4 regions of the Priestia sp. FSL R5-0597 genome follow, and region 1 is predicted to be linked to each of the others. Evidence: riboswitches for the same ligand, from Rfam matches in the RefSeq annotation. Region 1 holds a riboswitch; each other region holds the start of a gene.
What was found. A riboswitch is a leader RNA that binds a small molecule or an ion and turns the genes downstream of it on or off. The one in region 1 is predicted to bind S-adenosylmethionine.

Region 2: it holds a riboswitch for S-adenosylmethionine, as region 1 does, so the genes downstream of both, MKX72_RS27095 (5-methyltetrahydropteroyltriglutamate--homocysteine S-methyltransferase) here and MKX72_RS25225 (methionine ABC transporter ATP-binding protein) in region 1, are expected to answer to the same signal.
Region 3: it holds a riboswitch for S-adenosylmethionine, as region 1 does, so the genes downstream of both, metK (methionine adenosyltransferase) here and MKX72_RS25225 (methionine ABC transporter ATP-binding protein) in region 1, are expected to answer to the same signal.
Region 4: it holds a riboswitch for S-adenosylmethionine, as region 1 does, so the genes downstream of both, MKX72_RS19585 (hypothetical protein) here and MKX72_RS25225 (methionine ABC transporter ATP-binding protein) in region 1, are expected to answer to the same signal.

What each region holds. Positions count from the first base shown of each region.
Region 1 is NZ_JBBOUZ010000001.1:4,769,442-4,771,643, forward strand. Features, by position in the region: gene MKX72_RS25225 (methionine ABC transporter ATP-binding protein) at 1-955, opposite strand, end outside; SAM riboswitch class I at 1,087-1,194, opposite strand; gene MKX72_RS25230 (thioredoxin family protein) at 1,375-1,674, opposite strand; gene MKX72_RS25235 (toprim domain-containing protein) at 1,689-2,039, opposite strand.
Region 2 is NZ_JBBOUZ010000002.1:76,283-78,484, forward strand. Features, by position in the region: gene MKX72_RS27090 (alpha/beta-type small acid-soluble spore protein) at 1-42, shown strand, start outside; gene MKX72_RS27095 (5-methyltetrahydropteroyltriglutamate--homocysteine S-methyltransferase) at 178-1,305, opposite strand; SAM riboswitch class I at 1,387-1,487, opposite strand; gene MKX72_RS27100 (hypothetical protein) at 1,976-2,202, opposite strand, start outside.
Region 3 is NZ_JBBOUZ010000001.1:4,656,507-4,658,708, reverse strand. Features, by position in the region: gene pckA (phosphoenolpyruvate carboxykinase (ATP)) at 1-511, opposite strand, end outside; SAM riboswitch class I at 885-1,002, shown strand; gene metK (methionine adenosyltransferase) at 1,135-2,202, shown strand, end outside.
Region 4 is NZ_JBBOUZ010000001.1:3,721,271-3,723,472, reverse strand. Features, by position in the region: gene MKX72_RS19600 (hypothetical protein) at 1-125, shown strand, start outside; gene MKX72_RS19595 (GNAT family N-acetyltransferase) at 207-653, shown strand; gene MKX72_RS19590 (hypothetical protein) at 666-962, opposite strand; SAM riboswitch class I at 1,084-1,185, shown strand; gene MKX72_RS19585 (hypothetical protein) at 1,255-1,593, shown strand; gene MKX72_RS19580 (DUF1540 domain-containing protein) at 1,694-1,852, shown strand; gene alaP (alanine permease AlaP) at 2,168-2,202, shown strand, end outside.

The sequences.
Region 1 (2,202 bases):
TTAATTCTCCGTCTAAATGAACGAACAACGTCCCGTATGAACCTGTTTGTGTATGAGAAATCTTTCCTTGCAAAATATTAATCGTTACATCAAACTGTTTTAAAATCGTTGTAATGAGCGGTTGCTCTGCTTTTCCGCCAACAAACGTCAGCTGAATAATTTGCCCGCTTGGATACAGCTCTTTTACTTGTTCAATCGTTTCAAACGTTTCCTCTGGTTCAGAAATCTGTTGAACGAATCGTTTTGTAATCGGCTGCTTAGGTTTTCTGAATACTTCTAGCACTTGTCCTTCTTCTACTACTGCCCCATTTTCCATAACGGCTACTCGATGACAAATTTTACGAATGACGTGCATTTCATGAGTAATCAATACAATGGTTAACCCTAGCTTCTCATTAATATCTACTAACAGATCTAAAATAGAATCTGTCGTTTGAGGATCAAGCGCTGATGTTGCTTCATCACAAAGCAATACTTTTGGATTGTTCGCTAGCGCTCGAGCAATCCCAACACGCTGCTTTTGTCCCCCGCTAAGCTGTGATGGATAAGCATCTTCACGCCCTTCAAGCCCGACTAGCTTAATAAGTTCGTCTACTCGTTTCATTCTTTTTTCTTTTGAAATCCCTGCTATTTCTAACGGAAAGGCAATATTTTCTCGTACCGTACGCGACCACAAGATATTAAAGTGCTGAAATACCATACTAATTTCTTGTCTAGCTTTTCTGAGTTTTCCGCCTTTAATTTTTCCAATATCATTACCTGCTACTTCGACCGTTCCTGTCGTTGGTGTTTCTAATCCGTTTAGCAAGCGAATCAAAGAACTTTTCCCCGCTCCGCTATAACCAATAATTCCGTAAATTTCACCTTGGTTAACGGTTAGATTCACATTATCAACAGCTGTTACTTGACCGCTTTTGGCCTGATAAATTTTTGTAACGTCTGTTAATGTAATCATATTTCTTCACCTTCTTTAATAAAAACTTAATTATGTTAGGTTGCCCTATAGGATGAAAAAGCCGTAAAACAATTTTCCCCATTAAAAAAGCCTCTCTGCGCATGACAGAAAGGCTCGATATTTAATCCTTTCTCTCATCTTTCAAAGCGCATAGCTTTGCAGGAATTGGCACCATTTCAGTTAGTCTGACGGTTGCCGGGTTTCACAGGGCTCAGTCCCTCCACCTCTCTTGATAAGAGTTCGCAACAATTATTTTGTTTTTGGGAAATATTCATTCATTTATGAACATTCATGAGTGTGATTTTAGCATGTGTCAGATAGGCTGTCAACAGATTTTGTTCTTGGGATAATATCCCAAGATTTCAACAGCCCCAACGGTTCGCTCTCTTTCAACTTCTTCATTTTAAACAAACGTTTGATTATCGAAGCTCCTCGAGTACGTGCTCGATGGAATGAAACGCGTAGAGTTTTTTTACCATTTCACCATTTTCCACTTCAATCAAACAAGGTACGCTTTCAATAGAAAATAATTCTGCTTTTGAAGGCATATAATTTAAATTGCTCATTCCGATGGTTACATCCGGCAGCATCGCTTCTGCCACGGTTAACATTTTTTTTGCCAGCTGACATGTCCCGCAAAAAGGCGTATGGAAAAAGATAAAGGCTCTTTCTCCTTCTTTTAACTGATCATCCAGCTGTTTTTCGCTCCATTCTTGCATGTTGCTCATTCCTTTTATGTTAAAAATTCTGCATTAACATCGATATTGGCACTCAGCAATACTGTTGCTATGTGATGTCTAGGGGCGGCAGCAACTTCTCGGTACATTTTATCAATATATAGATGCTCTGCTTCCGGAAGCTCTCGTTTAAATTGTTTTCTCAGCTTATTCCCTGAATCATCAGAGTCAACGAGTATGTATACCTCTTTGTTAAACGTACAGTCAATAATTTCATCCAGCTTTGATAAACTAATCGTACCGTTTGTACAAATAATTTCAATTGGTTCTCGAATGATATCTTGAATACGCTTTTTATCTGACTTTCCTTCGACAATAATTACTTTTTCAATTTCAATTAGCCCCATTTTCATCACCCATAATCGTCAGTTGTATAGTAACATCATTTCTTTATGCTATACAATATTCGTTAATGTATCACAGTTCACCTGTTTTTTAAAAGAAATTTGCAAGAAAGAACTCTTTTAAAAGGCAGTTTAGGCCATATTATCTCTATAAAACAAGAAAAAC
Region 2 (2,202 bases), on a different contig from region 1:
GTACAAATGGCTGAGCAACAACTTGGCGGCGGACGTTTCTAATAAAACTTTATAATAATGGCTGAAGGAAGAATGAACTTCATTCTTCCTTTTTTCCGTTATAAGATCCGCCTATTTATCGTATTTCAACACATCTAGAATGCTACTTATGTAAAATTAAAAAGCGATTCTCACTTTTTAGTTGGCTCCCCAGACATCTTGAGCAATTTTAATTATGTGACTAATTTTATTCCACTGTTCCTCTTCTGTTAATACATTTCCTTCTTCTGTACTTGCAAAGCCACATTGCGGACTCAATGACAAGTTAGCTAGAGGAACATACTGACTTGCTTCTTGGATTCTTTGCCTAATAACCTCAGTATCTTCTAGTGTAGGAAATTTAGATGTTACTAACCCTAATACAACAGTTTGATTGTTACCTGTAAAGCTTTTTAATGGTTCAAAATCTCCTGAACGGTTGTCATCATATTCAAGAAAAAGCCCATCTACATGTAAGTTAGCAAAGATTGCATCGGATATAGTATCATAGCCACCACTTGTGATATAAGTAGATCTAAAGTTTCCACGGCAAATATGCATAGTAATGAGCATATCTTCAGGCTTTTTAGAAATAGCATCATTTAAACAACTTACTCTAGTATTGATAATGTCTTTTACATCCATACCCAGCTTCTCAACAACCGCATTGATGCGTTCTTCAGAAACAAAATCAATCCACGAAGTATCGTCTAATTGTAGATAACGGCAGCCTGCGTCGTAAAAGACTTGAATCGCTTTCTGATAAGCAGCCACAGTATCATGATAAAATTGATCTCTGTTTCCATTGTAATATGTATCTTCTTGAATTCGAGTAAATAACATGTTTGGGCTTGGAAGTGAGAATTTAGCGACTTGGCTTCCATCACCATGGCGTTCGACAGCTTCTTTTAAAAACGTGAAATGTTCTACCATATAATGATGATTGAAGTCTACTTTACCTACTACCTTAATCGCGTTATTTTTGGTTTTTGCACCCTTGAATTGGCTGATATATTCTGTCTCAAACTGCTCTACACCTTCTAAGCCTGATAAGAAGTCCAAATGCCACCAAGAACGTCTAAATTCACCGTCCGTGATAGATTTAAGACCTACTTCAATTTGCTTCTGGACAAGCTTTTCAATTTCTTTATCCTCTACAGATTTTAGATCGGCTTTATTAATTGTACCATTTGCATACGCTTTTCTTGCTTCTTTAAGGGGAGTTGTGCGTAAAAAGCTGCCTACGTGATCAGCTTTAAATGGAGCCTTCACTAGTGTCTTTGTCATGAGTTTGTCTCCTTCTTTCTTTTTAAAATAAAAAACCTCTTCTTAAAAATAAGAAGAGGTTAATAATCATTATGGGTTCTCTTCTTATCTTCAAGCAAATTGCTACTGGAATTGGCACAGTACTTTAACAGTCTGTTGCCGAGGCTTCCTAGGGCCAGTCCCTCCACCTCTCGAGATAAGAATATTCAATTTATTTAACTAGAAGAAATATTACACTTGTTTTCTTAGCTTGTCAACAAAAAATTGGAAAATCAGAAATAGTACATCTCTTATCTCATTACCCACTACAGTAAGGGTTCTTCTTTGTTTTTGGTTTGGACAGGAAAGCTTATCGCAATAGCTACATAGTATTTAAAGAATTTTGGCTCCATTACCTAATTGTTATTTATCTTCACTAATTGTACTAAAAAAATACCTGACTCCATTATACCTAGCCTCTTCATTGCACTTTGCAAGGAGCGCTATTCCTCACTTCTAATTTCTCTCTTTGATTCATTTCTTAGAGCGAATACGCTAAACCAATCTTTCATATAGTCACATCTTCTTGCAAATACGAAAAGAGCAACCATCATATACTGGCTGCTCTCTCCTAGCAAAAATGCACTCACATCAATGTGAATGTGAACGTATTCATATTACAGCACTTCATTGATAAAAAAAGAAATAATTTCTATTTGCCTTTATACATAGTTAATCGTTCTTTTGCTAAATTAATTAATTCCTTTAACTCTTCAACAGATTGCTTGTTATTACAATCGTTTAATAAATCTATTGTATCTTGCAAAAATTGCTCTCTTCTTTTTACCCTTTTATATTCAGCCCTATATTCTTCTGCCATCCTTGCTGTTCGAGTAGACCCCTGACGAGGAGTGGGAACTTTTTCAAAATCTGAGGTGC
Region 3 (2,202 bases), 110 kb from region 1:
TCCCGTCTGTTTCAGGGTCAGCTTTGAACGTTGGAGCTGCTACAATTGTAAACGGCTTCACATCATCATTTGTTTTTTGTTCAGCTGAAGGGCGAATGAATAACTGCTGAGCGAATAGGTTGTGCCATGCAAATTCATTAACTACTTGAATTGGTAACTGATACTTTTTATCAGCTCCAGCATATCCATTAAAAACAAAAAGTTCATCCTGCTTCTTTAAGTGGGTTAAGACTTTTTTGTATAGCGCATCGAATCGCTGAGCAGAAATTGGCTGATTGACGGGTCCCCATTCAACCGTTTTTGAAGATACAGCATCGCTTACAATAAATTTATCCAAAGGAGAGCGACCTGTATATTTTCCGGTTTCGACTGACACAGCACCTGTAGAAGTCAGCGTTCCTTCGCGTCGAGCTAGAATTTTTTCAACAAGTTGTGGAACAGATAATTGGTGTTTTGTTGTTTTTAATTGAAGCAAACCATTTAATTCGATAGACATATCAACAGTACTCATGTGCACTACCTTCCTTTTTAGCTATTATTTATTCATTAATGTTTGAAATTTATAATTAGTATAACACATTTATTTAATTATTCTATACTATTTAACTAAAAATGTTTGTGTATTATAAAAAAATGTACGTTATACCTATTTTAGACACATGTATATGTGCTAGAAGCGAAAAAAGTGAAGCTATTTCAAGTGAAAGCCTTTTTTTGGTCTGTCTTGTTAACCAAACTTCGTGATCATTCTTAATAAGGTATACTATTTTTAAATTTGAGTATGTTACATTAAAACAGATTCAAACATAAAGAGATGATTTCCATTTGAATGTTGTTGACAGTGAAGCGCTTTTTCATGTATTATATGTCCTTGAACGGATACTCTCTTATCCCGAGCTGGTGGAGGGACAGGCCCTGTGAAACCCAGCAACCATCGTCATTTTTTTGTGTAGACGATAAGGTGCTAACCTGATGCAAGGGCACAACCTTGATCGATAAGAGTGAAAGGCTTATGTAGAATTTGATACCTTTCCTCGATACAAGGAAAGGTTTTTTTATATTTTTTAACGTGTAATGAAAATAAGGGAATGAGTACCGTATCACAATGTATCGTATTTATAAGGAGGAAAACTGATGTCAACACAACGTCGTCTGTTCACGTCAGAATCTGTTACAGAGGGACATCCCGATAAAATTTGTGACCAAATTTCTGACTCAATTCTTGATGCTATCCTAGCAAAGGATCCAAATGCTCGTGTTGCTTGTGAAACAAGCGTAACAACTGGTTTAGTTTTAGTAAGCGGTGAAATTACAACTTCTACTTACGTGGATATTCCTAAAACAGTTCGTGAAACAATTAAAGGAATTGGCTATACTCGTGCAAAATACGGATTTGATGCTGAAACTTGTGCAGTATTAACATCTATCGACGAGCAGTCAGCTGATATCGCTGCTGGTGTAGACCAAGCGTTAGAAGCACGTGAAGGTCAAATGTCCGATGAAGAAATCGAAGCAATCGGAGCTGGAGACCAAGGGTTAATGTTTGGTTATGCATGTAACGAAACAAAAGAATTAATGCCTCTTCCAATTTCATTAGCTCATAAACTTGCTCGCCGTCTAACAGAAGTACGTAAAGAAGAAATTCTTCCTTACCTTCGCCCGGATGGTAAAACACAAGTAACAGTTGAATATGATGAAAACAACAAACCTGTTCGCATCGATACAATTGTTATTTCAACTCAGCATCACCCAGAAGTAACGTTAGAGCAAATTCAACGTAACTTAAAAGAATATGTAATTAATCCAGTTGTTCCAAATGAGTTAATTGATGAAAATACAAAGTATTTCATTAACCCAACAGGACGTTTCGTAATCGGCGGCCCTCAAGGAGATGCTGGTTTAACTGGTCGTAAAATTATCGTTGATACTTACGGCGGATATGCTCGTCACGGCGGCGGTGCATTCTCTGGTAAGGACGCAACAAAAGTAGACCGTTCAGCAGCTTATGCAGCTCGTTATGTTGCGAAAAACATTGTAGCAGCTGATCTTGCTGATAAATGTGAAGTACAACTAGCATATGCAATTGGTGTTGCACAGCCAGTATCTATTTCAATTGATACATTCGGTACAGGAAAAGTTTCTGAAGAAGTACTAGTAGATGTAGTACGCAAAAACTTTGACCTACGTCCAGCAGGCATCATT
Region 4 (2,202 bases), 1.0 Mb from region 1:
GCAAAAGCGGTCAGCGTTTTCGCTATGCCAATTTTGCTGTTCCTGGAAAAGCGGCAGGCTTAGACATCATGATTAACTGGACGGATGAACAAGGCAACCATCAAGAACATTTTGAATTTAAATAAAAGTCTTCGCTTAGGCGAAGACTTTTTTTTGCAGGAATTTATCTCTGTATGTGGAAAACGAACACGAAAGGAGAGATTGTGATGATTGCAAAAGCTACTGAAGAAGAAATACAGGAAATTCGGACGAAATCTGCTGATGCGCTGTTTGAAGGAACAACGCATCAGTTTCAACCGTCAACTGAACGCGTAAATGAACTAATTGATAATGCCCTTGAAAAAGGGTGTTATTATTTAGTATCTAGACAAGAAAATAAACTTGCAGGCTGGGTTTTTGTCGGTCCATCTGCCGACTTCTTTTCAAAAGCAGAAATTGGCTTTATCTACGAGTTATATGTTTTACCAGAATACCGCGGGCAAGGTCTAGCCAAGCCGTTAATGCAAAAAGCAATTGATGAATTGTCTATCAAAGGATACCCTGAAATCAGACTCAGCGTTCATGCTGGGAATTTTGCACAGCATGTGTACCGTGAACTTGGATTTGTAGATAAACAAATATCAATGAGCCTACAGGTGGCAAAACGTCCGTAATGTTGGTGAATGTCAGCGAGTCCATAAAACATAAGATGTTATACATGCGATGAGGTTCGGTAATGAAAGTAAAAGTAAATAAGTAGCCCAAACGGCGCCTTTATCTAGTACTTCAACAGCTCCTCTACCTGTATGATCTGAGGCGGGGGGATCTTCAAGTGCGTTCATAATCAGAGCCGCCGCTGCTAAAATAATCCCTCCAATGCTTCCGGTTGTTTTGACAATTGCAATATGGAAAGTAGATGAAAAAGCAATGCTAAGAAGCAGCAGCAAGCTTCCCAAAAAAGCAGATAACATATATCGTTTCATGTGCTCACCATCCTTTATAAAATCATACCATATTTTACTTCTTTTTTCTTTTTATTGAAAAGCTATTGACGTAACCTATAAAACATATTAGAATAGTCAGAAATAATTTAAAAGCGAAATATTCTTATCTAGAGAGGTGGAGGGACTGGCCCTTTGAAGCCTCAGCAACCACAATTATTGAATGGTGCTAATTCCAGCATAGCCTAGCTCTGACAGATAAGAAGAGGAATCTTTTTCTATGATGAAATCCTCTTCTTAGGAAGAAACATTTCGTATAGAAAAGGTGATGACATTGAAAAATACACAACAGGCGCTAAGCGTTGATGATTATTTAGATCTATACTTGTTAGCAAAAGAACTAAAAGACGAAACGTGGCAGCAGGAAATTTTAGCCGCGCTAAAAACGAAGCAAAATCGTTCATTTGAAGACAAACAATCCGCACTCGTTCAAGAAATATGGGAAGATTTTAAACAGTTAAATGAAGATATTTCTTTTACGTATCGCTTAATTCAAGAAGAGCCAACTAATGAACAGTTTCAAGTTAAATTAAGGAACTTGAGAGAACGGCGGATCACGCTGAGTCGTGAATTATATTTAGCTAAAAAACAGTATGTTGAACACACGCAGTAAAAGGATCCGCTTGATAAACAAGCGGTTTTTTTGCATGTAAATGTTAGAAGCGTTCTATTTCGGGTAGTAAATAGATAAGACAAAAAAAGGAGGGATAACAGTGGCCCAAGGTGTATTATGTGAAGTGAATGAGTGCATGTATTGGAAATCGGGAAATAAATGCAGTGCAGAGTCCATTTACGTTGTGAGTCCTGAAAGTAGTCACCATGTTTCTGAAACGGAAGAACCTGGCTGTAAAACTTTTGAACCCGCGAGATAAATGCTAGTTTTATAAAAAAGCATAAAATGAACGATGCGCTGACGGAGTTGAGTCGGCGTTTTTCTATTTTTAAAAAAATACTATTACTTAGGTGCGATAATAAATACATAGTAAAAAAGCAGTGTCTACGTCTAATTGTGCGTTTAAACAAAATGATACGATATTTTTTTTGTTTTTCGACAAAAGAAAAACGAGAGAAAGGTGATAGAATAAAAATATACAGCCTAGCTGACTTTTAGCATAAATTTATATGAAAGCGCTAACAAAAAGCTGTATTCATCTCGTTTTGACAGATTGGAAAAAGGGGAGACGTTTATGCAGGGGAAAACTCAGGGGAAAGAATTGAAACG